Regions from separate parts of the Pseudoruminococcus sp. genome, predicted to be linked through region 1. Evidence: a T-box and tRNA genes for the amino acid it is inferred to sense, from the RefSeq annotation. Region 1 holds a T-box; the other holds one or more tRNA genes.

The links. The T-box of region 1 lies ahead of cysS (cysteine--tRNA ligase). A T-box ahead of a tRNA ligase gene usually reads a tRNA of that ligase, here a tRNA-Cys.
Region 2: it has a tRNA-Cys gene. The T-box ahead of cysS (cysteine--tRNA ligase) is inferred to sense a tRNA for this amino acid. The anticodon was not compared.

What each region holds. Positions count from the first base shown of each region.
Region 1 covers NZ_JBKXNW010000002.1:119,540-135,187, forward strand. Annotated here, with positions in the region: gene ruvB (Holliday junction branch migration DNA helicase RuvB) at 1-131, shown strand, start outside; gene ACLU24_RS02425 (DUF6054 family protein) at 159-500, shown strand; gene glmM (phosphoglucosamine mutase) at 565-1,917, shown strand; gene ACLU24_RS02435 (class I SAM-dependent methyltransferase) at 2,332-3,192, shown strand; gene ACLU24_RS02440 (energy-coupling factor transporter ATPase) at 3,196-4,056, shown strand; gene ACLU24_RS02445 (energy-coupling factor transporter ATPase) at 4,058-4,918, shown strand; gene ACLU24_RS02450 (energy-coupling factor transporter transmembrane component T family protein) at 4,915-5,727, shown strand; gene truA (tRNA pseudouridine(38-40) synthase TruA) at 5,694-6,548, shown strand; T-box leader at 7,103-7,310, shown strand; gene cysS (cysteine--tRNA ligase) at 7,356-8,759, shown strand; gene cdd (cytidine deaminase) at 8,759-9,172, shown strand; gene ACLU24_RS02470 (hypothetical protein) at 9,645-9,812, shown strand; gene ACLU24_RS02475 (MFS transporter) at 9,862-10,953, opposite strand; gene ACLU24_RS02480 (RsmF rRNA methyltransferase first C-terminal domain-containing protein) at 11,146-12,477, shown strand; gene ACLU24_RS02485 (DUF4373 domain-containing protein) at 12,608-13,450, shown strand; gene ACLU24_RS02490 (glycoside hydrolase family 10-like protein) at 13,506-14,780, opposite strand; gene ACLU24_RS02495 (DUF1294 domain-containing protein) at 14,857-15,129, shown strand; gene deoD (purine-nucleoside phosphorylase) at 15,580-15,648, shown strand, end outside.
Region 2 covers NZ_JBKXNW010000003.1:125,193-139,573, reverse strand. Annotated here, with positions in the region: gene ACLU24_RS04170 (alanine/glycine:cation symporter family protein) at 1-1,175, shown strand, start outside; gene ACLU24_RS04165 (helix-turn-helix domain-containing protein) at 1,165-1,743, opposite strand; gene ACLU24_RS04160 (GNAT family N-acetyltransferase) at 1,835-2,326, opposite strand; gene ACLU24_RS04155 (DUF3810 domain-containing protein) at 2,345-3,436, opposite strand; gene ACLU24_RS04150 (HAD family hydrolase) at 3,433-4,095, opposite strand; gene ACLU24_RS04145 (adaptor protein MecA) at 4,271-4,843, shown strand; tRNA gene ACLU24_RS04140 (tRNA-Cys) at 5,231-5,304, opposite strand; tRNA gene ACLU24_RS04135 (tRNA-Gly) at 5,384-5,459, opposite strand; tRNA gene ACLU24_RS04130 (tRNA-Phe) at 5,465-5,540, opposite strand; tRNA gene ACLU24_RS04125 (tRNA-Asp) at 5,547-5,623, opposite strand; tRNA gene ACLU24_RS04120 (tRNA-Val) at 5,627-5,702, opposite strand; gene ACLU24_RS04115 (HSP90 family protein) at 6,066-7,841, shown strand; gene ACLU24_RS04110 (hypothetical protein) at 7,838-8,899, shown strand; gene ACLU24_RS04105 (aminoacetone oxidase family FAD-binding enzyme) at 8,902-10,122, shown strand; gene ACLU24_RS04100 (hypothetical protein) at 10,145-10,585, shown strand; gene ACLU24_RS04095 (NAD(P)/FAD-dependent oxidoreductase) at 10,582-12,183, shown strand; gene ACLU24_RS04090 (phosphatase PAP2 family protein) at 12,588-13,142, shown strand; gene ACLU24_RS04085 (queuosine precursor transporter) at 13,314-14,018, opposite strand; gene ACLU24_RS04080 (radical SAM protein) at 14,020-14,381, opposite strand, start outside.

The sequences.
Region 1 (15,648 bases):
ACGAACCATATCTTATGCAGATAGGCTTTTTGAACAGAACTCCGAGAGGTCGCTGTATAACTCGTGCGGCTTGTCAGCATTTAGGCTATGATATTCCTAATGCACAGGACGCACAAATATCGTTTGATTAAGTATATTCCGTAATAGGAGGAAAACTTATGGCAACTAATCAATTCAGAGTGAATCTTTTTCCGAAAGATGCGGCTAATTATATTTATGATTATGTTGTAAATGGAAGTATAACAGGAACTTTGATTGATAATTACACCGTCTATGAAAGTAACGGTGTAGCTTGTATGGTTATGGTCTTTGAAAAACATTATTACAGAGCCGGCAACAGACTTACTCTTACAGTTGTTATTGATAATCTTAATGGCGTAACAAATGTAAGGTCTATTGGTGGCGGTGGTGGAGAGGGAATTTTCTCTTTCGACTGGGGAGCATCTGAAAGTTTTTCAAATTGTGCAAGAAAAGCACTTGAAGCTTATATTATAAGATAATAACTCTTTGCCAGAAAATTGGCAAAGAACTTAAATATATTTATTAAGAGGAGATTTATATATAATGGGCAGATTATTTGGTACAGACGGTGCAAGAGGTGTAGCAAACTCAGAACTTACCTGTGAGCTTGCAATGAATATCGGTAAGGCGGCAGCAATGGTTCTGACAGACAGTAAGGATAAGCACCCGAAAATCCTCATAGGAAAGGATACAAGAATTTCTTCTGATATGCTCGAAAATGCCCTTGTCGCAGGACTTTGCTCAGTCGGAGCAGATGTTATATTGCTTGGCGTTGTTCCTACGCCAGCGGTTGCATATCTTGTAAGAAAGTATAATGCCGATGCAGGAATTATGATTTCAGCATCACACAATCCTTTTGAATTTAACGGAATTAAGATTTTCAGTGGAAGTGGCTATAAACTTCCTGACGCTTTAGAAAACGAAATAGAGGCTATCGTACTTGACAGAAGTGAGCCTTATCCTTGCCCAACACACGACGGTATAGGCTCTGTTACCTGTTCTGAAAAAGGTGCTGAGGATTATATCGAGCATATAAAGTCCACAATTTCCGATTCTCTTTCTGGTATGAAAATTGCATTTGATTGCTCAAATGGTTCAGCGTCAAGAACAGCGAAAAAGCTTTTCACAGATTTAGGCATAGATTGCGTTATGCTCAATGATACCCCAGACGGCAAGAATATAAACGATAAGTGCGGTTCAACTCATATGGAAAAGCTCGCTGAGTATGTAAAAACTCATAACGACATTGATGCAGGTATTGCGTTTGATGGTGATGCCGATAGATGCCTTGCAGTTGATGAAAACGGCGAAATTCTTGACGGCGATTTCATTATGACAATCTGTGCAATGGATATGCGTTCAAGAGGTACTCTTGCAAAAGAAACTATGGTCGGAACAGTTATGGCAAATATGGGCGTAAACCGTTTCTGTGCAGATAATAATATTGGTTTTGTCGCAACAAGTGTTGGCGATAGATATGTTCTTGAGGAAATGCTCGCAAAAGGCTATAATCTCGGCGGAGAACAATCAGGTCATGTTATATTCCTCGATTACGGTACAACTGGTGATGGTCAGCTTACTGCGGCACAGCTTTTGAGCATTGTAAACCGCAGAAATGCAAAGCTTTCAAATGTTCGTCATGTTATGAAGAAGTATCCACAGGTACTTATAAATATTAAGGTTTCACCTGAGGGCAGGGCAAAATTTGCCACAGATTCAGATATTGCAGAGAAGATAGACAGCGTTAAGAATATTCTTGGTGAGAGCGGAAGAATACTTGTAAGAGTTTCTGGTACAGAACCGCTTGTAAGAGTTATGCTTGAGGGCGAATCTGAGGAGCAAATCCAAAAGCTTGCCCAAGAAACAGCCGACCTTATCAAAAAACGCCTTAGCTAAGGAATTTTCCCCAAGACACTTAAAAGTTTCGCTCGAGCCTTTTTAAAGGCTCGCAGTTTCCAAAGGTAGTCACCTACGGCAGAGCCTTTGGTCGCTCTCCGCAGAGAGCGAAACACTTTATACTTCTCTAAGCGCAGGAGGGTAGAAAAACATTCCGGTGGAATGTTTTTCGTAGGGAACTCTCGCAGGGGGTTCCCTGTAGAACTAATCTTGCTGACAAGAGAAATTTAAGCGGTGGACAAAGTCCACCGCTTTAGGAGCAAAGAATGTTAAGGGCGTTGCCCTTAAGTGGCGAACCGCCGCACCCAAGATGCGAAATCGGTTTTGCAAGCAAAACCTCGACATTCATAAGGGAATTTTATTCACGCGGCGGAAGTAACTACCGAATACACTTCCCCAATATGGAGGTATATAATGAGAGAAGCACAATGGAAAGATTATGAGCTTATAGATTGCTCTTGTGGAGAAAGACTTGAAAGATGGGGCGATATTATCCTTATTCGTCCTGACCCTCAGGTCATCTTCAATACTGAAAAAACAAATCCGCTTTGGCGACAGGCACACGCAAGATACCACCGCTCAAATACCGGCGGTGGTGCGTGGCAAACCTATAAGCCTATCCCAAAGCAATGGGAGATTAAATATAAAAGCCTTATTTTCGGCATAAAACCTATGGGTTTTAAGCATACAGGTATTTTCCCCGAACAGGCTGTAAACTGGGATTTTGCTATAAATAAAATCAAATCTGCCAAAAGACCTGTAAAAATTCTGAATATGTTTGCATATACCGGTGCGGCAACTCTTGCTTGCCTTTCGGCTGGTGCGTCCGTATGCCATGTTGACGCATCTAAGGGTATGGTACAGTGGGCAAAGGAAAATGCTGTGAAAAGTGGTCTTGCGGACAAGCCTGTTCGTTGGCTTGTTGATGATTGCGTTAAATTTGTACAGCGTGAGCAAAGGCGTGGAAATAAATATGACGGCATAATTATGGACCCTCCAAGCTATGGCAGAGGTCCGGGCGGAGAGGTATGGAAGCTCGAGGAACAGCTTTATTCTCTTGTTGAGCTTTGTATGCCGATTCTGAGTGACGATGCACTTTTCTTTATCCTCAATTCATATACAACAGGTCTTTCACCTGCGGTTATGGAATATCTTCTCGGTGTAATGCTTAAAAAGCGTTTTGGCGGTAAGGTTTCAAGCTCGGAAATCGGACTTCATGTCACAGAATCAGGTATGACACTTCCTTGCGGAAGTACAGCTATCTGGGAAAAGTAAGTTATGAATAAGCTTATCGAAGTAAAAAATGTTTTTTATAAATATCCTGCCGATGAGGAAGACACCGAAAAGAAACAGCCAGATGTTTTAAGGGGAGTTTCACTTGATGTAGGCGAGGGAGAATTTATTGCCATTCTCGGACACAATGGTTCGGGAAAATCCACGCTTGCAAGAATGTTGAACGGACTTATACTTCCCGATAATGGAACTGTACTTGTAGACGGAATGGACACCGCAGACGATGAACATATCTTTGATATACGGAGCAGAGTTGGACTTGTCTTGCAAAATCCCGATAACCAGCTTGTGACTAGTATTGTTGAAGAAGATGTAGCCTTTGCACCTGAAAATCTTGGCATAAAGCCAAAGGAAATACGCAGGCGTGTTGATGAGGCTTTGAGGGCGGTTGATATGTATGAGCATAGAAGAAGTGCCGTACACAAGCTTTCGGGCGGTCAGAAACAGAGAGTTGCCATTGCAGGTATTCTTGCAATGGAGCCTAAGTGCATTGTGCTTGATGAACCGACAGCAATGCTCGACCCAAAGGGCAGAGCGGAAGTTCTTGAGGCTGTCACAAAGCTAAGAGCCGAGCAGGGAATAAGCATAGTTCTTATAACGCACTATATGCAGGAAGCAACTCTTGCGGATAGAATAATCGTTATGGATAGCGGAGAAATTCTCGCACAGGGTACGCCTAAAGAGGTATTTTCCGAAACAGAGCTTTTGCTTTCGCATAGTCTTTCTGTTCCGCAAAGCAGCGAGTTGATTTATAAATTAAAAAAGGCTGGCTTTGAACTTCCAAACGGAATTGTTTCCGATGATGAATGTGTCGATGCGTTGGTTAAGCTGATTAAGGGAGTGTAAAATGTCATTACTCGAAGTTAAAAATCTTACCTTTGAATACGGAACGGGCAAATTCAGAAATCCCGCACTTAATGATGTCCGCTTTTCGCTCGAAAAGGGAGAAATTCTCTCTATAATCGGTCATACAGGTTCTGGAAAATCCACTCTCGTTCAAACTCTCAACGGTTTGCTAAAGCCAAAGTCAGGCACAGTTTGTCTTGACGGCGAGAATATTTTCAGCAGTTCTGAGCTTTTGAAAAAAGCAAGATTCAGAGTGGGACTTGTATTTCAATATCCTGAATATCAGCTTTTCGAGGAAAGCGTTTTCAAGGATATTTCGTTCGGCCCTAAGAATATGGGACTTGATAATGAAGAAATCGACAGGAGAGTTTTTGAGGCATCGAGCTTTGTAGGTTTGCGTGGTGAACTTTTGGATAAATCGCCGTTTGAGCTTTCCGGCGGTGAAAAGAGGAGAACAGCCATTGCAGGTATTCTTGCAATGGAACCTGAAATCCTTATTCTTGATGAACCGACCGCAGGTCTTGACCCGGGAAGTGGCAGAAATCTTATAGAAAATCTCATAAAATTAAGAGATAAAAAAGGCACAACAATACTTATCGTTTCTCATAGTATGGAAAATACCGCAAGAATTTCTGATAAAATTATGGTTATGAATGCAGGAAGGTGCGAGATATTCGGCACACCAAAAGAAATTTTCTCACAAGAGAAAAGACTTTCCGAACTTTCTCTTGGTATACCACAGATAACCCGTATAATGAAAAGCTTAAAACAAAGAGGCTGTGCCGTTCGTGATGATATCCTTACAGTTGATGAGGCTGTCGCTGAGCTTGTGAGTTTACTTTCAAAGGGGGAAAGCTTATGAGTGATATTACGATAGGACAATATGTAGAGGGCAGGTCGCTTATACACCGCCTTGATGTAAGGGTGAAGCTGATTCTTATGCTTTGCGGTATAACCTTTGTATTTGTAGCCGGAAATTACTTTTCAATGGCACTTATAACAGCTTTTACGATTTTTATAATGCTACTTACGGGCATAAGTCTTTTCAAATATATAAAAAGCATAAAAGCCGTTATTGTTATAGTTCTTTTCACAGCAATTCTGAATCTTTTTTATGGCAGTGGAGAACCGATATTCAAATGGGGCTTTATGGAGATAACTAAGGCAGGCATAAATAATGCTGTCTTTGTTGCTGCAAGAGTCATACTTGTAGTGCTTATGAGTGGAGTTCTTACCTTTACGACCTCTCCGACAGACCTCACAGACGGTTTGGAAAGAATAATGAAACCGCTGAAAATCTTCAATATAAAAATACACGAAATCGCTATGATGATGTCTATTGCACTGCGATTTATACCTACTCTTTTTGATGAATTCAATAAGATAAGCAATGCACAGAAATCAAGGGGTGCTGACCTTGAGAGCGGTAACTTTATTGCAAGGATTAAGGCTTTTGTTCCTATACTTATTCCGCTTTTTATATCGTCATTCCGCAGAGCAAACGATCTTGCTACTGCTATGGAGTGCCGTTGCTATAACGGCGGTGACGGCAGAACACGAATGAAGGTTCTGAAAATAAAGCCGAGAGATATTATCGCATTAAGCGTTTCAGTATTAGTATTTGTTGGGGTGATACTTTGCAATGTATTCCTACCATCTCCAGTGAGATGAAGAATATTCTTGTTTCAATTTCATATGACGGCAGTGCCTTTCATGGTTGGCAAATCCAGAAAAACGCTGTCACTGTTCAAGAGGAATTTCAGAAAGCTTTATATAAGGTTATCGGAGAGCGTGTCGATATAAAAGGCTCAAGTCGTACAGATTCAGGCGTTCACGCATATGAATATTGTATAAGCTTTAAGACTACACATTCTATTCCGCCAGAAAGGCTTGTAGCCGCACTTAATACCTATCTTCCAAAGACCATAGCCGCTAAAAAGGCTTGTTATGTTCCGGAAGATTTTCACGCACGATATTCCTCACTTGGTAAGGAGTATGTCTATAAGATATATAATGCGAAAATTCGTGACCCGTTTCTTGAGGGCTACGCCTTGCATTATTGGTATCCGCTCGATGAAAAGGTTCTTGATAAGGCGGCAAAGGATTTTATCGGCTATCACGATTTCACATCTTTCTGTACGCTCGATTCAAGAGAAATCGGAGATTTTCGCCGTACAGTGCGTAATGCGTCAGTAACTCGTGACGGCGATATGGTATATTTTACAGTAGAGGCTGACGGCTTTCTGTATAATATGGTTCGCATAATGGTAGGTACTCTCTTGCGAATAGCACAGGGTAAATTTCCGCCTGATAGCATACCGGAAATCATACAAGCAAAAGACCGTCACAAAGCTGGTCCTACCGCACCGCCGGAGGGCTTGTATCTTAATCATGTAATATATGAAGCTGTGCGTGACCGCACAGGACAAGACGCTGTGCGTGACCGCACAGGACAAGACGCTGTGCGTGACCGCACAGGACAAGACGCGTAATCGCTCGGCAAGCCTCGCTCGTAGTGAATTAGGAAAGATAGTTGACGCGATCGAGGAAATTCCCAATGGACTACCGATAAGTTAACAGATTTCCCTAAAACAATTAAAAGTTTTCTACATCAGCTTTGCTGGTGAAATCTGCTCGCAGGGTCGAGGGACGGAGTCCGCCCTTAGGGACTAATGTTGCTGACAAAAGAAATTTATCGACGGATAAAATTCGCCGATTAGAAAAAAGAAATGTTGGGCAAAGCCCAAAGGTGTTTCGCTCTCTGCGGAGAGCGACCAAAGGCTCTGCCGTAGGTGACTACTTTTGGAAACCGCAAGCCTTTAAAAAGGCTTGACCTAAACTTTGAGTGTCTTAGAAAAGTGAATTAGCTAATCGGTAGTTCATTGGTAATTACTTTATCCGCGTCAATAAACTGCCCTTGTAGATGTCGAGTGAGGCTTGCCGAACGATTCCGCGTCTTGGGGGCGGAGGCACTCCGCCTTGACTTTTGAAATTCGATGGTATATAATCTTAAACATAAACAATCAAGTAGAATAATTTTAAATATAAAAATGCGTTTAACGGGAGAAGTAACAATATCCGCCTATCACAGAGAGGAGGTCATCGCTGAAAGATCTCTATATGCGATATTGCGAAATGCACCCGCCAGCACATAGCAGGAAATGGCTGTGCGTATTGTCTGCGTTAAGGACTTTAATGAGGACAGAATTTTCTCTGTCGAATTAGGGTGGAACAGCGATAATCTCGCCCCTGAAATTTTCAGGAGCGGGATTTTTTATATTATAAAAAGGAGAATTTTTATGAAGATTTTTAATACCTTGACAAGAACAAAAGAGGAATTTATCCCTATTAAAGAGGGTGAAGCTAAGATTTATGCCTGCGGACCAACAGTTTATAACTATATTCATATTGGTAACGCAAGACCTATTTGCGTTTTTGATATTCTCAGACGCTACCTTGAATACAGAGGATTTAAAGTCACTTTCGTTCAGAATTTCACAGATATTGATGATAAAATTATCAACAAGGCTAATGAAACAGGCTCGGATTATATTTCTGTTTCGGAAAAATTCATCAAGGAATATAAGATTGACGCTAAGGGCTTGAATATTCGTGAAGCAAGTGTTCACCCAAGAGCTACCGAAAATATGAACGAAATCATTGATATGATTAAAACTCTTATTGATAAGGGTTATGCATATGCTGTTGATAATGGAGATGTCTATTTCAGACCTGCAAAATTCAGCGAGTATGGTAAGCTTTCACATCAGCCTTTGGAAGATTTGGAGGCAGGTGCAAGAATAAATATCGGCGAAAGAAAAGAAAATCCTATGGATTTCGCTCTTTGGAAGGGTGCAAAACCAGGTGAACCATCTTGGGAAACTCCTTGGGGCAACGGTAGACCGGGTTGGCACATTGAGTGCTCCTCAATGGCAAGAAGATACCTCGGCGAAACTATTGATATTCACTGCGGTGGTCAGGACTTGATTTTCCCACACCACGAAAACGAAATCGCTCAGAGCGAATGCTGCAACGGCGTTCCTTTTGCACATTACTGGATGCACAACGGCTACATCAATGTTGATAATAAAAAGATGTCTAAATCACTCGGAAATTTCTTTACAGTAAGAGATGTTGCCGAGAAATACGGCTATGAACCTATCCGTTATCTGATGGTTTCTTCACATTATCGTATGCCGATTAACTATTCTGTTGAGATTATCGAGCAGTGCAAGGCATCTCTTGAGCGTCTTTATAACTGCAAAAATAACCTTGAATTTGCTATCGAAAATGCAACAGTTGCTGAAAATGACGGTGATAATGCACTTATTGAAGCTTATGACAAGCATCGTCAGAAATTCATATCTGCTATGGACGATGACCTCAATACAGCAGACGCTATAACCGTTATGTTCGAGCTTGCAAGGGATATAAATACAAATATTGCTAATGCACCTTCGAAGAAGCTTGCTGAGGAATCGCTCAAAATCTTTATGGAGCTTGCAAATGTTCTTGGTTTGCTTTATGTAGACGAAAAAACTTCTCTCGATGATGAAATTGAAGCACTTATCGCACAAAGAAATGAAGCTCGTAAAAATAAAGATTGGGCAACAGCTGATAAGATTCGTGATGAACTTAAAGCAAGAAATATCGTTCTTGAGGATACACCACAAGGTGTTAAATGGAAGATTGTGAATGACTGATGTATAGGCTGACTGATAAAGAAATTTCAGATTTGATTCATACAGCTTTTTCTGTAAGGAAATTGAGCTATTCGCCTTATTCGAGATTTGCGGTTGGTTCAGCATTGCTTTGTGCTGACGGAGAAATTTATAGTGGCTGTAATATCGAAAATTCATCATATCCTGTCGGAATATGTGCGGAGAGAACAGCTATTTCTAAGGCGATTTCATCAGATAAGCGTAATTTTAAGGCTATTGCAATAGTTGGTGGCTTAGTGGATAATTCGGACTTGGAATATTGTCCGCCTTGTGGGATGTGCCGACAGTTTTTGAGTGAATTTTGCGATAAGGATTTCGTAGTAATCTTAGCAAAATCATTGAATGAATATAAGTTAATTGGCTTTGATGAAATATTGCCATTCCCATTCAGCTAATTATTTTTTAAGATACTTTAAGCTAACCAACTTCCCAAAGACACTTAAAAGTTTTGCTCAAGGCGGCTCGCCGCACCCAAGACACGGAATCGGTTTTGCAAGCAAAACCTCGACATTTGCAATGGAAGTTTGTTGGCGCGGTCGAAGAAATTACCAATTAACTACCGATAGGGCGGACTCCGTCCCTCAACCCTGCGAGCAGCTTTCACCAGAAAAGCTGGTGTAGAAAAGGTTCGAGCGAAACTTTTAGTTGTCTTAAAAAAGTGCGTTAGCTAATCGTAGGGGCGAACTGTGTTCGCCCGCTCGGTAGTTTCCTCGACCGCGTCAACTATCTTCCTTAATTCACTACGAGCGAGACTTGTCGAGCGATTCCGCGTCTTGACAGCGGAGGCACTTCGTCTTTACAAAGTAAAAGCAGAAAGGACTGAGTTCCTTTCTGCTTTTGTTTTTATTAGTTATTGAAGTTGTTGTTTTGCTGGTTGTTGAAATTGTTGTTATTCTTGTGGTTTTGAGACTGATTGTTCTGCTGATTGTTGAAGTTGTTGTTATTGTTCTGGTTTTGAGACTGGTTGTTCTGCTGACGGTTTTGAGACTGGTTGTTCTGCTGATTTTGTCTGCTCATCATCTCACCCCCTTCTGAATTATATTATTGACAGGGATTTGAATTTTATTCAGACAAGAAAAAATACTTAATCGTTAAAAATTATATTTGGTGTTATTTCTCCGCCTCTTATAAACTTTGGAATATCGTAACTTTTATCTATGGCCACAAGAGCTACACAAATTTCCACCGGAGATGTATTTTCGTTTATTTTTCTGTAATCATAATAATTTGTATATACATCATATAAAATGTTTGCTTTTGAACCCTTGAAATAAATTTCTTTTATCTCATTTTTTTGTATAGGATAGAATGATGAAATATTTACTATTAAAAGATTATTTTTCTTAAAAAAGTTTTCGTCATATTTAGTTTTTGATATGCTTATCATACCTGCTATTTTTTCGGACATTCCTTTTGAATCATAAGGAATTATCAGGTTAGTATTTTTTTCTCTTATATCATAAAAAGCACTATACATTTCTTTTTCGTTTGTAATTATATTTAAATGGTTTATACAGCCTTTTTCAAACTCTTCTTCAGTGAAAGGAGTTCTTGAGTAATAGTTTGATTGGTCATTAGGGTATTTTGATAATTTTGAAGATACATAGAAATATTCGGCTGAAAATTCTACTTGATTCTTAAACCAAGAAAGCTGTTCGGAGGCATTTAATATACTTAATAGAAAAAATACTGCTAATATAGGTATAAAATATTTTTTTGTTTTTTCCTTAAAAAGATAAACAGTAATTATTGCAAAAATAGATGCGATAATAAAAAGACAAATAAAAAGTATAAAAGATTTTACATATTGTGTGAAAAATACGCATATTCCGTATAATAAGGCGGATATGGTGAATAAAACCATATTAAATGTTTTAACATTTTTTTGATGTTTCTTGCAGACTTTAATCATAAGGGCGGCTGAGAAAACAGCTAAAAATGCAGAAAAGCTAAAAGTAATCTCTCGCGATACAAAATTTATAAATATATAAGTAGAAACTATACCAAGCATTATGCCTGTAAATATGCAGAGAGAAATATTAATCGCTAAAAGTTTTCTATAGGTGCGGTTGGATAAGCCGGGTATCATTTCAACATCTTCTGGTTTTGTATAGTCCTCATTTTCATTATAGCCTGTATAGTAAGTATCGTTTAAATTATTTTTTTCTTTAGACATAAATCAACCTCCATAATATTATATTAAAATAATATCATAAATTTATATAAAAGTAAACATATTTTTAAAATTATAGCATAATATAGAATGTTTTTGAGCTTTTTAAATTCTGAATTTATTTTGTATTAAAATTATTGAGAACTTGCTTTATCTATGGTATGATTTAGAAAAAGATTTTTTTGGGTGATTAGATTGAATATAGATTTTTTAAAGAAAGACTTTCTTGAGGACGCAAAGTCTGTATTTGGCTCAGACTATGACGCATTTCTTGCAACATATGATGAAAAGCCTTATCGTGGGATAAGCGTTAATACTCTTAAAATTACTGCCGAAAGACTTAAAGAATTATTGCCATATAAGCTTGAAAAAACACCTATGTATAAAAATGGCTACTATATTGATAGTGAAATTGAGGGCTTAGGAAATAATCCACTGCATCACGCAGGAGCATTTTATGTTCAGGAACCATCAGCTTCTGCACCTGTTTCATTGCTTGAGGTTCAGGAGGGAGAGCGTATACTTGATTTATGCTCTGCTCCTGGCGGAAAATCCTCGCAGATACTTGCTTTATTGAATAATACAGGCTTGCTTTGGTCTAATGAATATGTGAAATCCCGTTCGCAGATTTTGCTTTCTAATCTGGAAAGAATGGGCGCAAGAAACTTTGTTGTTTCAAATTGCAGTGCCGATACGCTTTGTAACGGTCTTGAGGGATTTTTTGATAAAATTCTTGTGGACGCACCTTGTTCTGGAGAGGGTATGTTCAGGAAAAATCACGATGCCTCAGACGAATGGAACAAAGATAATGTTAAGCTTTGTGCAGAAAGACAGCTTTTTATACTCGAATCGGCCTCGAAAGCTCTCAGAGCAGGCGGTGTAATGGTTTATTCTACTTGCACATTCTCTTATGAGGAAAATGAAGGAGTTGTATCGGAATTTCTGAAACGCAATGAAGATTTTTTGATTGATGAGAGGGAATATCCATTTGGCAGAAAATCTGATTTAAAGGGCTGTGTCAGGATAAGTCCGCTTGAGGGCGGCGAGGGACAATTTATGGTAAGGCTCAGGAAAAATGGTGATGAACCTGTTTCCGAGAGTGATTATAAGTTTAGCAAAAATGAAAACAAACTTGTTTCGAGCTTTATTGATGAGGTATTCAGCGTAAAGCCGAACGGAAATATTGAGCTTATCGGCGATAGAATTTACATTTTTCCGGAAAATCTTCCTAAGCTTAACGGACTTGGAGTTATTCGTGCAGGAGTTTTTCTTGGAGAAATCAAGAAAAATCGCATAGAACCTGCACACGCATTATTCTCAGCATATACATCAAAATATTTTAAAAATGTTCTCGACCTTAAATTAAGCGATGAGCGTGTAGAAAAATTCCTTTGCGGAGAAGAAATTGACTGCGAAAATCAAAAAGGTTATACACTTCTTGCGGTTGAGGGAGTTTCGCTTGGCTTTGGAAAATGCTCAAACGGCAGAATGAAGAATAAATATCCTAAGGGCTTAAGGCGTATATGAGATTCTGATTTTTAATAATTGTAAATAATTTATAAACTTTTTATGAAATTTGACCTTTAGAGGTCAAATTTTTTTTGTTTGGTAGGGTAAAGTGAAAGGTTATTTTAAATTATTATAAGGAGTGACGCTTATGGCTCGTCCGCAAACGGAGGGTTTACTTTATTTTCCGCTTGATGTAGATATTTTTGCAGATAGAAAAATCAAAATCGTTGTCGCAAAATACGGTACAGACGGTTTCGCACTATATGTCTATTTGCTCTGTACGATATTCAAGGAGAGATATTATATCAAAGTTGATGAAGATTTTAATTACATAGTATCATCAGATTTGAAGATTGATTTCAAGAAATCATGTGAGATACTCGATTTTCTCATCGAAAAGGAAATGTTTGATAAAAGGCTTTTCGAGGAAGAGAATGTACTTACCTCAAAGAGTATTCAGGATAGATACCAACAGGCTATTAAAAGTAAGGCAAGAAAAACAGCTGTAAATGTTGATGAAAAATACTGGTTGCTCGGCGAAAATGAAACCGAGAATTTCATAAATGTTTATAATGGGGAGGAATTATCAAAGAAAAGATATAATTCTTCCAAGAAAAATGAGGATAATTCCACGAAAAATGACATAAAGGAAAGTAAAGGAAAAGAAAGTAAAATAAATGAAAGTAAAGTAGAGGAAAGTACAGCAGACGAAAAATTCCGTCTTCCGACAAGTGATGGGTATTACATTCTCAAAAGGGAATTTTATGATAAGCTTTCATCAGCCTATCCAAGAACTGATATAGACGAATGTTTGCGTAATTTGCGGATATGGTTAGAGGCTAATCGTGAGCGTTTAAAGCCAAGCTGTAATATGCAAGCCTATATCAACACTTGGATAGCTCGTGACACTGAACAGGGCAAGTGTCGCCGTTCTGAAGGCTATGAAGCCACTTACGACCTTGAGGCCTATGAAAATTCATACGATTTTTAGCGGCGGCTCGCCGCCTTGAACAAAACTTTTATCTGTCTTAGGGGAAGTTCATTAGCTAATTAAACATCGCAATGGCATTCTTGACTTCGGTTGCGGTCTGGTCAGTGAAAAGATATTCGTATGAATAGAGCATAAAGCCATCACAATTTATACTCCTGCCATAAAGAATTTGATTTTTCAGAATTTCGTCAGATTCAAGCCATGTTCCGCTATCGCTGTCAGAGCCAGCCTTGTATACCGCCAAACCAATATAGAATTTTACACCTTTATTGCTGATTATCTTTCGCCATTCATCAGCGGATTTCTTAAAAGGCAAATATGGGTGTGTATTGCTGACATAAATTTGCGGACAGATATAGTCTACAAAGCCTGAAATACTGCCCCAAGACTTTATATCGGCAGAAATTTTCTCGTCATTTTCTGTGTTGCACTGCGGAGAAATTCCGAACACAACATCGTCTTTTATTTCGTGAATAGCCGTATATACACCCGAAATAAGTGCATTTATATTCGCCTTACGCCATTCTGAATGTGTAAGCGGAGAATAATTCTCGTCAACTGTTGCAAGATATGCTTTATAATCAACTTCATCGCATTTCATATCGCTTTCGGGATAGAAATAATCGTCAAAGTGTATGCCGTCTACTGCGTAATTCTCTACGACCTCACGAACACCATTTATAATCAGCTCTCTAACTTCGCTATATGCGGGATTATAGTAAATATTCTTTTCGCTTTGAAAGGTATATCGGTCATTTTCTTCGTTATCATCGTTTTGCCAAATGGTATAGGGATTATCTGAGGATAGGGCAGAGGGTGTCTTTGAAAAGCGTATTCTTAGGGGATTTATCCACGCATGAACCTTGATATTCTTTTTGTGTGAGGCATCTATGATATATTTAAGAGGGTCATAGTTTGGGTTCTTGCCCTGTGTTCCGCTGATAATATCCGACCACGGAAAATACTTTGATGGATAGAGCGAATCGCCATTCGGGCGAATATGAATTATAATCGTATTGAGCTTATTTTTTGTGCAGTTTTCGAGAATATCGTCTATACGCTGATGAAAAGCCTTTTCACTTCGGTCTGTACCGCTCATATTCAGCGACATATACGGAATCCATACGGCACGCATTTCTTCATCGGTATTTTCTTTGATTACAGCCGTTTCTATGGCTTTAACGGCAGTTTTTGACTCAGTAATACTATTTTCGCCGGTTTCGTTTATGGAAGGTTTTATGGAAGGGAAAATCATAGAAAGCACCACCGCAGAAATCATCAGAAATACAGAAATAAAAGCAGGAATCAGATTTATAAGATTTTTTTTCATTTGCCACACACCTTGATTTTTATTTATTATAATTATATAATTATTTCAAGTAAATAATTCTAAGGGTTGTGAAAAAGTGGAATGGATTTTAATTGCATATTTTGTAATTATAAATATTCTGGCGGTTTATGCGACAATTCACGATAAAAAGAGTGCCATAAAGCATAAATGGAGAGTACCCGAAAGCACGCTCCTGATATTAGCTGCAATAAGTGGTTGTGTTGTGATGTATATAACTATGCGTATAATTCACCACAAGACCAAAAAGCTCAAATTTATGCTTGGCATACCGGTGATTTTTGTACTTGAAGTTCTGGCAGTTTTTTGCGTGAAAGTACTTATTAGCTAACAGATTTTCTAAAGACAATTAAAAGTTTCGCTTGAGCCTTTTTAAAGGCTCACAGTTTCCAAAGGTAGTCACCTACGGCAGAGCCTTTGGTCGCTCTCCGCAGAGAGCGAAACACTTTATACTTCTCTAAGCGCAGGAGGGTAGAAAAACATTCCGGTGGAATGTTTTTCGTAGGGAACTCTCGCAGGGGGTTCCCTGTAGAACTAATCTTGCTGACAAGAGAAATTTAAGCGGTGGACAAAGTCCACCGCTTTAGGAGCAAAGAATGTTAAGGGAGTTGCCCTTAAGCGGTGAGCCGCCGCCCCCAAGACGCGGAATCGCTCGGCTTTGCCTCGCTCGTAGTGAATTAGTGAAGATAGTTGACGCGGTCGGAGAAACTACCGAGCAGGTGAACTGTGCTTTTAGATGTCTTAGATAAATTAGTAAACTAAATTGAAAGGTGGACTTAATATGAATGAAAGTAAATTTACACCTACACCACATATCGAGGCGAAATATGGAGATTTCACCGAAACAGTT
Region 2 (14,381 bases), on a different contig from region 1:
AAGAAAATAAATCCGCCGAAAAAGGCAAAATAACACCATTTCGAGCAATGGCAACCGCTCTTGCAGGTGCAATAGGTACAGGCAATATCGTCGGTGTAGCAAGTGCTATTGCACTTGGCGGTGCAGGAGCTGTATTCTGGATGTGGATTTCAAGCATTTTCGGTATGGCAACCATATTTGCCGAAAATGTTCTCGGCGTAAAATATCGTGAAACACGAAACGGTAAATATGTCGGCGGACCTATGTACTACATAAAAAACGGACTTCACTGCAAATGGCTTGCGGCTATTTTTGCAATAGCCTGTACATTAGCCTCTCTCGGAATGGGAAATATGACTCAATCCAACGCTGTCGCAGGAGCATTGGAGATCGGCTTTGATGTTTCACCTGTTGTAACAGGAGCATTTCTTACCGCCTTAGTCGGAGTTGTAATATTTGGCGGTATAGAAAGAATATCGTCATTTACGGCAAAAATAGTGCCTTTTATGGCAATTCTCTATACTCTGGGAGCATTGATTGTTGTATTCATAAACATAAAAAAAATCCCCGAAGCGTTCGGGGAAATTTTTTCATCGGCCTTTGATATAAGCTCTATGGCTGGTGGCTTTATGGGTTACGGAATGTCAAGAGCCTTGAAATACGGAATATCAAGGGGCGTATTTTCTAATGAAGCAGGTTTAGGAAGCTCGCCGATAGTTCACGCCGCCGCCGATACAGATAATCCATGCAAACAAGGAATGTGGGGCATATTTCAGGTTTTTGTTGATACGATTGTTTTGTGTACGCTTATGGCTCTGTGTATAATCTGTACAGGCTCGCACAAAACAAATCTTGATGCAGTTGCAGTAAGCTCCTACTGTTTTGAAAGCGTTTTCGGCGATTTCGGAAAATACTTTATGTCGCTTTCAATAACTCTTTTCGGAGTAGCGACACTTGTCTCGTGGTCATATTTCGGTGAACGCTCTGTTGAATATCTGACAAATGGACGCTTTATCAGCTCATATAGAATCGCCTATACCCTTATTACTTTCGTTGGTTGTATAATCAACCTCAATCTTGTTTGGGAAATTTCCGATACTTTCAACGGACTTATGGCTATACCAAATATGATTGCCATTGTCTTGCTTTCCGGTGTAGTCAAAAAAGAGTATGATAAATACCGACTCAGACTTTAACCATAAATAAACCATCTCTGTTGCAATAAGCATAAATAATCCCATGACCGTTCATTCTGAAACGACATTCAGCATTTTGCTCAGGATAAAGCTTCTCTATCTGCATAGAATTCCCTGAAAAATATGCAATAAATGAAATGTAGTGTTCCTTACTCATTTCATGATTAACAGTAATATAATATTCGCCGTCTGCAATCTGGACTGAAATTATATGCTTTGAATCATCTTCAACTTCAAGCTTTGGCAAGGAAATTCCACAACAGCTAAAACTCCCCTCTCCAAAAGAGTAAATAACATTTCCACACAAGGGGCAAACATAAATTTCCGATTTCATAATATTCGCAGAACGATTATTATTTTTAGCTATGTTTCCGGTAAATAATTCTGTAACCGAAACATTCAAAGCCTCAGCCAATTCCGCAATAACGCTTATATCCGGCAAGCCTCTGTTTGTTTCCCATTTTGATACAGTTTTGTCACTGACGCAAAGTTTGTCTGCAAGTTCTTTTTGAGTAATACCTTTTTGTTCTCTAAGATTTTTAATAATATTTCCTGTAATATAATTCATAAAATCAACTCCTTTTGTTGACTAAATCATACATCAGAAAATACAAGCAGACAACCTACTAAAAGTAGAATTGAAAACGGCTCAGCAAAGGTTATAATTCTATATAATGCAATATGATATTTTCATACTTTCCGTTTTTATTAAGAAAACCTTTAGGAATAACTCCAAGCTGAATAAAACCGAGCTTTTTATATAGTTTTAATGCATATGTATTGCTTTCAACAACAGCATTAAACTGCATAATTCTAAAACCAAGTTCTTTAGCTTTAGAAAGAGAATGACTAACAAGCTTTTCTCCTATATGATACCCTCTTAAATCAGATTTCACAGCATAGCTTGCGTTGCAGATATGTCCGCAGCGTCCTATATTATTAGGGTGTAAAATATAAAGTCCTACTATATTTCCGCTTTCAGTATCATATGCGATACCTGTAAATGATTGCGAAGAAAAGAACTTATCTCCATCAATTTCATCAAGGGGTTCTGTCTGTGGAAAAGCCATTCCGTCATCAACAACCTTATTCCATATTTTTATTGAATCAGAAACATCTTCTTTTCTATATTCCCTTATTTCTATATTCATTCAAAACCTTCCTTTCTGTTATTTTCTCGAATAAGCCAAAAGTAAATCTACCATTCTACCATAGCTTTTAGTTCCGTCATCTTGAGAATTAGCTTTAAGATATGAATCATTTATGCTTGATGCCGCCTCAGCAACAGGTGTTTCATACTTAGCCCAATATTCGTTATTTGCATTCAAATCAGCTTGAACCTTGTCACTTAAATAACTGAAAACTTCCTGATATTTTTCTATGTCAGAACTATACAAAGCATTTACCGAATGAATAAAAGCAAGCATATATCCCGAATATTGCACCTCTGCATTATCGCTGTTTATGCAAGCAAGATAAGCTATAAAATTAGCCTCGTCCTCTCTCGCAAAACCTCTTAGATGTGAAAGCTCGTGGCACATTGTTGCCGGTATACTAAATTCAGGCACAGCTACATTTACATTAGCCTCAAATGTGAATGGAAAAAAGACTCCCGTTATCTGAGTATATGACATCAATTCAGAGAGCATAACAGATTTTGTTTTTGAATATCCGCCAAAAATAGTCGGATATTTTTCATATAAGCTGTTCATAGCTTTTTGAGTTTCAGTCTTTGATTCATTTAAGCTTGTAAGCGTCATAATTCCATCATTTTCAGAAAGATTTTCACGAGCCTTAGATGCACTTTTTGCAAGGTCTACGCATAAAGAATAAAGCTCATCAACAGTAGATTCACAAATTGCTATGCCGTTTGTTTCCGCAAAAGTGTTTCTGTAATAGCAAATCCCAAAATTCGTTATAAACAGAAAAAATACAAGACTCACTGCACAGACAACATTCAAAAATGCTTTATATGCTGTTTTTCCCCTACTTCCCTTTTTCCTTACAATTTTCACAATGGAAACCATTATGTAAGTTAATGCAAGCGGAATAAGCATAATCACTATAATTTCCGCAAGTGAAAACGGTAATAACGATGAAAGAAAGTTCCAAAACAAAGATATATAATGATAAATATTAACTGTATACCATTCTGCAAAGGCGGAATTATTTTTTGCAATTAAAATCAAAATAAAGGCTATCGGAGTAAGTAATACAATAAATAATCTCTTATAGCCGAAAATAGCTTTTAAGATTTTCACTTCAATTCACCCTTAATAAGCGGAATAGCCTCATCAAGACTATTAAAACGCCTATAAATCATAGGAAGAATTTCATCTGTCGGCTCTACCATATCAGGCACCATAATAGGCTTCATTCCGGCATTATAAGCCGCCTTAATTCCATTTATAGAATCCTCAAATACAATACAGTTTTCAGGCTCAACAGAAATTCTTCTTGCCGCCTCAAGGAATATATCAGGTGCAGGCTTTCCGTTCTTTATGCTATCTCCTCCGACTAAGTCTTCAAAGTGCGAAAGTATTCCTGCGTCAATAAGCTCTTCTTTTGCCGTAGATGCTCTTGTAGAGGTTGCAACACAAAGTCTGTAACCCTCTTGCTTTAAAGCCTCCAAAAGCTCAAAAAGCCCTTTCTTTACAGGAACTCCATTTGTTTTGAAATAATTATGTACAAATTCAGAAACATTAGGTTTAAAACTGTCATAATCAAAACCTTTGCCCATTTCTTCATTAAATTTTCTGCATGTATCATCATATGTAAGTCCGATACAACTCTTAGCCAAATCAAGAATTTTCTTACTATAACCAAACTTATTCATAGCGAATTCATATCCCATAAACACGATTTTTTCAGAATCTATCATCAAACCGTCCATATCAAAAATTGCACCTTTATTCAACATTATCTCTCCCCCTGAAATCATCTATAAAATAATTTTATCAACATTATCCCCTTGCTGTCAATATGAGGTTCAATTATATATCAAGGTAATGATTTACAACCTTAAATATCCACTTGCACACTGCCTGTCTATCTAATATTATATTATAGAGATAAAAACTACGGTGGTGCTTGATATGACTATTGAACAGATAGATAACAATCGAATACTTATTGCACTCTGTGACGATGATATGAAATCCTTTTCACTTGAATTTGAAAGTATGACACTTTCCGACCCTCATGTAAAAGAAATGATACAGCGATTATTAAAATTTGCAAGTAAAGAAACAGGAATTTCCGTAAAAAACAAAAAAATGCTTATAGAGGCCATTCCGTATATAAACGGCTGTCTTTTTCTTATCACTCTGACGCAGAAAGCTCACAAAAGGAAGATATATAAAATCAAAAACGCTCGTCCAATAATAATAGGATTCATAGAAGCCGAAGATATGCTTCGGTGTATTTCTGTTGTCTATAAAGCAAAAATACAATATATTCATTCAGATTTATATAAATACGGTTCTCGATATTTTTTAATAATAAAACCTGTTCGAGGAATTTCACGCAAGCTTGAATCCTTTCTATATGAATACGGTGAAAAAATTTCAGGAGGAAACTTAACCATATCCAAGTTAAGAGAATATGGCAAAATTATCACAAAAGATACGGCTATCGAAAAAATCGGCAAAGCCCTTGTCAAAAAGTAATCACTCATAAAACTTAAAAGTTTCGCTCAAGGCGGAGTGCCTCCGCAGTCAAGACGCGTTCCGCTTTTTCGTTAAATTAGCGCTTAACTATTCGCGTCGAAGTTTTTAAATTAAAAGTTTCACTCAAGGCGGCGAGCCGCCGCCCCCAAGACGCGGTGCGTGACCGCACAGGACAAGACGCGTAATCGCTCGACAAGTCTCGCTCGTAGTGAGTATGGGAAGTCTACACACGCGTAGGACTAAACTACCGTTTAGTTTCAAAATTTCTCTAAGACACTCAAAAATTTCACTTGAGCTTTTTCAAAGTTTTTATAAACCAACATCTAACTCAAATTTAAAAAACAAGCACAAAAAATCCCGAACGCATAAGCGTTCGGGATTTTAACTTGGAGGTGCCACCCAGATTTGAACTGGGGATCAGGGTTTTGCAGACCCACGCCTTACCGCTTGGCTATGGCACCGAATAAAAAAGGTGCTTAACTTTCTAAGCACCTTTCGGAAGCTTAATAAAATATATGTATTAAACATTCCGTTTAGAACTGGAGCGGATGACGAGGCTCGAACTCGCTACCTCCACCTTGGCAAGGTGGCGCTCTACCAGATGAGCTACATCCGCAGATATGGTGCCTTCGGGCGGAATCGAACCACCGACACGGGGATTTTCAGTCCCCTGCTCTACCGACTGAGCTACAGAGGCAAATTTTGGCGACCCGGATCGGGTTCGAACCGACGACCTCTAGCGTGACAGGCTAGCGTTCTAACCAACTGAACTACCGGGCCAAATGGTGGGAACAACAGGGCTCGAACCTGTGACCCCCTGCTTGTAAGGCAGGTGCTCTCCCAGCTGAGCTATGCTCCCATCTGTCTGGGTTTGTCATCTGGCGTTCTCGCCAGCGACAGGTATTATATTATCACAACCCCATCAGAATGTCAACACTTTTTTTAAATTTTTTTAAAAATTTTTTTAAAAAATCTAAAAACCCCTATTTTATGAGGTTTTCAGGAATTATATTTTTAAGATTTTTTTCAAAAATCTTCTGAAATTTTCAAATAAATAGTTTTACATCTTATTTTAAGATACTTAAGACAAATATTGCTATTCCGATTTTAAAAGTAAGATTAGAAAATTAAAGTTGCATCGCATAAGAATTATTCTATATAAGAATTTTACACTATCCTTACTGTGATATCCTTATTATATCTATTTTTAGGAGTGATATTTATGTCAGAAGAAAACAGATTCAAGGTCAATCTGCGTGGTATGATTGATATACTCTCCAACCATCTTTACAGTTCGCCGGATGTTTTCATTCGTGAACTTCTTCAAAACGGTACAGATGCAATTTCCGCAAGAAAACTTTTTGATAAAAAATTCAACAACGGCAAAATCACTATTGAGCCTAAAATTATAAACGGCAAGAAAACTATTATATTCAGCGATAACGGTATAGGACTTTCATATGATGAAATAAACCAGTTTTTAGCTGTTATCGGACAATCCTCAAAGCGTGATATTATCACAGGAAAAATCTCCGAAGAATTTATCGGTCGTTTCGGAATAGGTTTGCTCTCTTGCTTTATGGTTACAAATGAAATCCGTTTAACAACACATTCTGCCAAAACTGGCGAATATCTTGAATGGATAGGTACTCCCGATGGCATTTATAAGATAAATCGTCTTGAAAGCTGTCCTGAAGGAACTTCTTTCTATATAGCTTTAAATAAAAATTCCGAAGAATACTTTGAGGCTGGTAGAATTATCGAACTTGTAAGATATTACGGACTTCCGCTTCCATTCCCTATTATGCTCAAAACCGAAGAAGGCTCTCAACGCATAAATACTGTTGTTGACTACAATAGCGATATGCACGATTCCATAATGTCATTCGGCAAGGACCTTTTTGGCATTGAATTTATGGATTATATCCCATTAAATTCCCCTACAGGGCTTTTCAGTGGTGTTGCATATATTCTTCCATATAGAATAGCCGCCACGGCAAAGAACAGCCATAGAATCTATCTCAAGCATATGCTCCTCACCGAAAACGGCAGTACGCTTTTGCCGGAATGGGCATTTTTTGTAAGATGCTTTATAAACACAAATTCTCTGCGTCCGACAGCATCTCGTGAAGATTTCTACGAAGAAGATGCTCTCGAAGCTGCAAAAGAAGAAATTGGAGAATGTATCGAAAGTTATCTTATAAGCCTTTCCAAGACAAAACCCGATATATTAAGAAAAATGGTTTCCATACATAACCTTGCTATAAAGAGCATGGCTATCGACAATGACGAGCTTTTCAATATCTTTATAGACTATCTTGAGTTTGAAACAACTTCTGGAATTATGACGGGTTCTCAGATAAGAAATTTAGATGAGCCTTTCACATTCTCCTTTCAAACAGATAAATTCAAGCAGTATTCACCGATATTTTCTGCACAAAACAACCTTTTGGTCAATGCTGGCTATGTCTATGATGATAGGCTTATAATCAAGCTGATTGAGGAATATGAGCTTAATGCGGCAGAACTTGATGAAGAAGTTTTCATGCAGACTCTTGAAGATATTCCACAATCAGAGTATAGTGAATACCACAACTTTCTTGATATTGCCAATGAAACACTTGAAGACTTTGATTGCCAAGCGGAAATCAAAGCATTTCAGCCTCATGAGCTTTATGCTCTTTATGTTATGGACGAGCAGGCAGAACTTTTCAGACAAATTCTCCACGCAAAAGAAAACAGCGATTCACTTTTTGCAGATATTTATGACGCTTTTGCAGACGAAATTGACGATAACCACACCACTACGCTTGTATTCAATACCGAAAATACTCTCATACAAAATCTCAAAAATATAAGCAAAGCTCAACTTACAAATATTATTAAGATACTTTATGTTCAATCATTATTGCTTGGACATTATCCGCTCAGAAATAACGAGATTACAATTATGAATAAGAGTATCGAAGGACTTATAAACGGAGGTATATTAAAATGATTGATGGATTTGAAATACAAAAACGATATGAAAACTTGCCGCATGGTGAACAACGCTTACAGGCTATTAAAAATGCTATTGCACTTGCTGATGCTGAAAAAGATTATGAATTTATGTATATTTTTAGAAGTGACCTTATGAGTGAAAGCGAGCTTTATGGCGACAGTTTTCAAGCTTTTCTTACATTTCCGGAAATGATAAAGATTTTCGATGAACACGAAGAAAGGCTTGACGAGTACAAACATGACTATATGTGGGAATTTAAGTGGATTCTTTCAGACTGTGAAGACTTTTACCAAGTTTCGAAAGCAAAGGTTTATGAACTTTTCGCCGAATTTAGAAAGCGTTGTGAAAGATACGGTTATTCCCTAAGACCTTACTATGAAAATCTCTACCGCTTTGAAGAAGCCTGCGATAAACAAGCCGCCAAGAAAGCATATCAGCAATTTATTCTTGCAAAGCGTGACGAATTAGCCGATTGCTATGCCTGTGAATTAGATACAATGGTTGAATACGAACTTAATACAGCCTCTATGGAAAGAGCTTTAGAAACAGCTTATCCTATACTTTCAGGACAAGTAAGTTGTGCTGAAATACCTGATATTACATATAAAAATATTATGTACCGTTACTATGAGCTTGGCGAATTTGAAAAAGCTGAAGAATATCGTAAAAAATGCTACCGCAGGATTTCAAAAGACAGCACCTATCTGTTTGTTATAGGTGATATGCTTAAACTTTATTCAAAAACAGATTTAACTAAAGGTGTAAAACTCTTTGAAAATCATTTAGCTTGGGAATTTGATTCCAAAAACTCTCATTCAAATATGAAGTTTTATGTGGGTGCGGCGGCAGTATTTACAAAGCTTGCACAGAAAAAAGATGAAGTTAAGCTAAAACTCCCTGAAAAATTCAAGCTTTATAAAGCTGACGGCATTTACAGTACAAAGGTTCTTGCTGAATATTATCAGAGCAAAGCTCTTGATTTAATCAACAAATTTGACAAGCGAAACGAAAGTGATTTCTATATGAAAGAATACAACTACGCTATGGAGTAAATATGGATATTGCAATAATCGGCGGTGGTGCAAGTGGTCTTTGTTCCGCAATATGTGCCGCAAGAAATATCAGAAAAAAAGGTTTATCAGGTAAAATAACCGTTCTTGAACGCAGTCAAAAGGTCGGCAGAAAGCTACTTGCTACCGGAAACGGTCGCTGTAATCTTATGAATGAGAATATTTCGCTTTCAAGTTTTCACGGCGACATTAAAATCGCAGAAAGCGTTTTTTCTCGCTTTGGCTATAAAGAAATATCAGAATTTTTCTCATCTCTCGGACTTCTCATAAGAACCGATTCTATGGGTAGAGTTTATCCATACTCAAACCGAGCTGATACTGTGCTTTCAACGCTATTACTTGCCTGTAAGCAGTACGGAATTGAAATTATAACCGATTTTACTGTTCTTGATATAAAGCGTCATAAGGACAAGCTTGAAATCATCTCCGAAAGCCGTAAAATTTCAGCCTCAAGCGTAATAATTGCCTGTGGTTCACGAGCCAATAAGGGCTTAGGCAGTAACCTTGGCTACGAACTTCTCGGGAAAATCGGTGTAAGTTATTCCCCACTCTTTCCGTCACTTACAAGCGTTGCCGTTTCTGAAAATATTTCAATGCTTAAAGGTGTTCGTGTTCGTGGAAATGTTAAATTTCTTGCCGATAAGCAAATAATTCACAGTGAGGACGGCGAAATTCAATTCACCGATAAATCACTTTCAGGAATATGCGTTTTTAATATTTCAAGATATGCTGGAGAATTTTTCAAGCTCGGCACTGTCAACGGCAACATCTGTGAAAATATCAGAATTGAGCTTAATCTTATGCCCGAATATCCCTTCTCGGAAATAATCTCAACCTTGCAAAATCGCCGAAAAGCCTTTCCGAAAGCCGATTGTAAAGAACTTCTTGCAGGAATCCTTGATGAGAAATTAGCAAATTATATCGCAAAGAAAATTAATATAAAGTCGATAAACGACAGCGCAATCAAGCGTCTTGCGAATATTCTCTCAAGAATGGATTTCATGCCTATAAAATCTGACAATAACGCTACTGCACAAGTTACAGCAGGCGGTATCACAAGCAAAGAAATTGATGTAAAATCGCTTGCATTAAAATCAGATAAGCGAATAAAATTCTGTGGTGAAATATTAGATATTGACGGCGATTGCGGAGGCTATAATCTATCCTTTGCGTGGGCAAGCGGTATGCTTTGTGCAGAAATTTAAGCTATAAAAAGAGGTGTTAAAAATGAAAAAAAAATATTGTATGATTCCTTTAACAGCATTATTGATATGGTTTTTTCTTGATATGACAGGCTTATATTTCGGAGAAAATTGTTTAGTAACAACATCATATAAAGATGATGGGATTTTCTTTATAATTTATTTCGTGATTTTTCTTATATTCATTTTTAAAGAAAAAATTAGCAAATGGCTTACTGCGCTCTGGTTGTCGATATGGTTCTTAATACAATTTTTATGTCACGAATGGTATACCATATTCAACAGCGGAATTATGGGTTCATTAGATGGAAAAATTAAGTTCTTTTCAGGAACTATAAAATGGCTTAATATTGATGGAAAATACATACCTGATTTATATCATACAATTTTACATTTACTAATAATAACCGCATTGGTCAGTACATTGATATATATAGCAAAAGCCAAGAAAGGTAAGAAAATATGATTAGAATTACTTCTGTTTCTCTGCCGATTGGCTTTACAGATAAAACTATGCGAAAAGCCGTTTGCAGGAAACTTAGAATTGACGAGTCACAAATCAGCGGTGCATCTCTTTATCGCTGTTCCATTGACGCTCGAAAAAAGGATAATATCCACTATACCGCAACTATTGATGTAAAACTTTCAGTCGGTGAAAATACCATTCTTAAACGCTATGGTTCTTCAAGTATTTTTAAAGCCGAACCATATAAATATCAGCTTCCAGAAAACAGACGAAAACTAAATCAAAGACCGCTTGTTGTCGGGAGCGGTCCTGCGGGACTTTTTGCGGCTCTTATTCTCGCTCAGGCAGGTGAAAAACCTATACTTATCGAGCGTGGCAGAGATGTAGATTCCCGTATAAGAGATGTAGAAAACTTCTGGAAAACTGGTATTCTTGATACAAAATCAAATGTTCAGTTCGGCGAGGGCGGTGCAGGAACTTTCTCTGACGGGAAGCTAAACACCGGCACTAAAGATACTCGCGCAAGAAAAGTTCTTGAGGAGTTTGTCGAAAATGGTGCTACCGAAGATATTCTCTATCTTGCGAAGCCCCATATCGGTACGGACAAGCTGAGACCTACTGTCAAGAACATTCGCAAAAAAATAATATCTCTCGGCGGAGAGGTTTTCTTTGAAACCAAATTGACTAAAATTCTCACCAAGGACAATACTGTTATCGGTGCTGAGATTCAGCATGAAGAATCTGCCGAAATAATCGAAACAAATGATATTATTCTTGCGATAGGTCACAGTGCAAGAGATACCTTTGAAATGCTCGATAAAAGCGGAATATTGATGGAGGCAAAGCCTTTTTCTGTTGGAGCAAGAATTGAACATCTGCAAAAAACAACTGACATTGTGCAGTTCGGTGCAGAAGCTGAAAAACTTAGACTTCCACCTGCCGATTATAAGCTTGCCGTTCATCTTAAAAACGGCAGAGGTGTTTACACATTTTGTATGTGTCCCGGTGGCTTCGTTGTTGCTGCTGCAAGCGAGGAAAACCGCCTTGTAACCAATGGCATGAGCCTTTATGACCGAAGCAATATAAACTCGAACAGTGCCCTACTTGTTGGAATTTCACCAAAGGATTTTGGAAGTGACAGCGTTCTTGCCGGTATGGAGCTTCAAAGAAAGCTTGAAAGTTCGGCTTTTTTACTCGGTGGCGGCGGATATAAAGCACCTTGTCAGCGTGTGGGAGATTTTCTGAACCATACAAAGAGTACGGCTTTTGGAGAAGTTCTTCCAACATATAAGCCAAGTGTTACGCTTTCTAATCTTGATGACTGTCTACCTGATTTCATAACAGAGTCTATGCGTGAAGGTATTCTTGAAATGGATAAGCGTTTGAAAGGTTTTTCTTCAAATGACGCTCTCTTGACCGCAGTTGAAAGCAGAAGTTCATCTCCTGTGAGAATTATGCGTGATGATACCTTGCAATCTCCAACACTTCGTGGACTTTATCCATGCGGAGAGGGTGCCGGTTATGCGGGAGGAATAATCTCCGCCGCAGTTGACGGCATAAAATGTGCTGAAATGCTCATTTCTCAAAAACAACAATAGTAAACATAGCTTTGTTATATCAACATAATTTTGATGATAGTTATTAGTGCATAGTCATTTTGAAAAAAATTTAAGCAAAACTTATCGCAGATAGTCACTTGACACGATTCTAATTCTACGGTAGTTCATTGTTAATTAAGCACTTAAATAGTATATATTTTCCATAGAATTGCTATAAGCTAACACTTATTAGCTATATTAAATTTTTAAAAAACTTTTAATTGGCAACGCTCTTATGCACCTACTTTTAGCAACTTATTCACCGCAAATACAATTAAAAGTTTGTAGTTACACTTAATGTGTATATCTATACTTCAATTATAGAATGAAAATTTCTATATGTCAAGTATTTGAACACATTTTGTGTAAAATATATTATTTATATATCTAAGGGGGTTATTTTTATGGATTGGGAATTTGCTTTTCTTGATTCTATCAGAGCCAATTTTTCAAATCCTGTCTTTGATGCAATTTCAAAATTCTTTGGCAGTGCTGTTATTCCTATTATAATTGTTGCTATGATTCTTTTGATTATATTCAAAAAAACCAGGCGAACAGGTATTGCCCTACTGATTTCAACTGTATCTGTTTTTATCATAGGAAATTTGATTCTAAAGCCTGCAATCGCAAGAATCAGACCTTATGATGTCAATACCGCGATTCAAATAATAGTAAACGCTCCACACGATTTTTCATTCCCATCGGCTCATACTTACTTTGTATTTACAGCCGCTACGGTAATCTTTATGCGATATAAAAAAATTGGTATATGCTGTTATATTCTTGCTATACTTATGGCATTATCAAGAATGTATTTATATGTACATTATCCTACCGATGTTATTGCGGGAGCTATATTTGGAATTGGCTTTGGTATAGCAGGATATTTCATTGAAAAAGCTCTATACAATTTTATCTCAAACAGAAAACACAAGCCAAAGCACGAAAAAACTAAATAAAACATATAAAAGCGATAAGGCAATTTATTTAGCCTTATCGCTTTTATCTTACTGAAAAAGTATATAAATAGGGACGAAAAAATTAATAAAGAAATATTAAGAGCATCGCCCTTAAACCCTACAAAGGACGCTATACTTAACCCCTACAAACTTTTCAATTTATTATTAATATTATTTTGATTTTTTCATTTCAGAATCCTTAATTCGCCTTGCCAAATAGACAAATGGTGTGTCCAAAAGACTTGTAAATACATAAATTACATAGCTTGAGAAGAATATAGAAATCATTGTCTGTAAGTCATATGTACCTACAAAAGCAAGAAATGTAAAGAGTGCAGTATTAAGAATTTGGCTGATAAGTGTTGAACCATTGTTTCTTAACCATAGAAATTTTCTTTTATCACCGAATTTCTTTTCGGTAAAGCCCCACCACTTATGATAAAGCCATACATCGAATAACTGGCTTATTGTATAAACAAGAAGTGATGAAATAATCATTCTTGGTGTATTTCCGAAAACCGATTTTACGGAATCCATCATAGTATCATTTACACTTGGAGTGTATAACATCCAGCTTTGTGATAAAATCAAAAAGAATATTGAAGAAAACATTCCGACAAATACAGCTTTATTTGCTGATTTTTTGCTTTCACATTCCGATAAAATATCAGTTATAAGAAAGGTTACAGCAAAGAGTACATTTCCTAAAGTTTGTTCCATTCCAAAAGCATTTATAAGTAATATAACTTCAACATTTGCAAGAATAGTAGCAACTGCTGAAATACAGTAAAGACCGGTTTTTCCAAAGAATTTATAGCCAATAAGTGCCATACCATAGATAAAAATTACAGAACAAATAAGTAAAATCTCGTTCATATCAATCACCCACTCCAAAATCAGTATTATTAATCAAAATGTCAACACGCTCATTATTCTTATAAATAGGATAGAGACGTTCAATAAAGTTGTTTATAACTACTTTATCCGGTGAAACTCCTGTTGTATTATCACACATAATATTAAGGCAGATTCGTTCAAAATTTTCCAAACCAAGCTCAATATCTCGTTTCATACTTTCAACAGTTTGACCATTGATTCCAAAAAGAAAGTTTGCTTCATCAAAGCGTTCTGCAATAATAGTAGGATTTTTTTCGTTGATACCCTTATGCAAAACCGATTCTCTGAAATCATAATCAAATGTTTCAAGACCAAGTTTCATTTTAAGGTCGAAATCTGAGA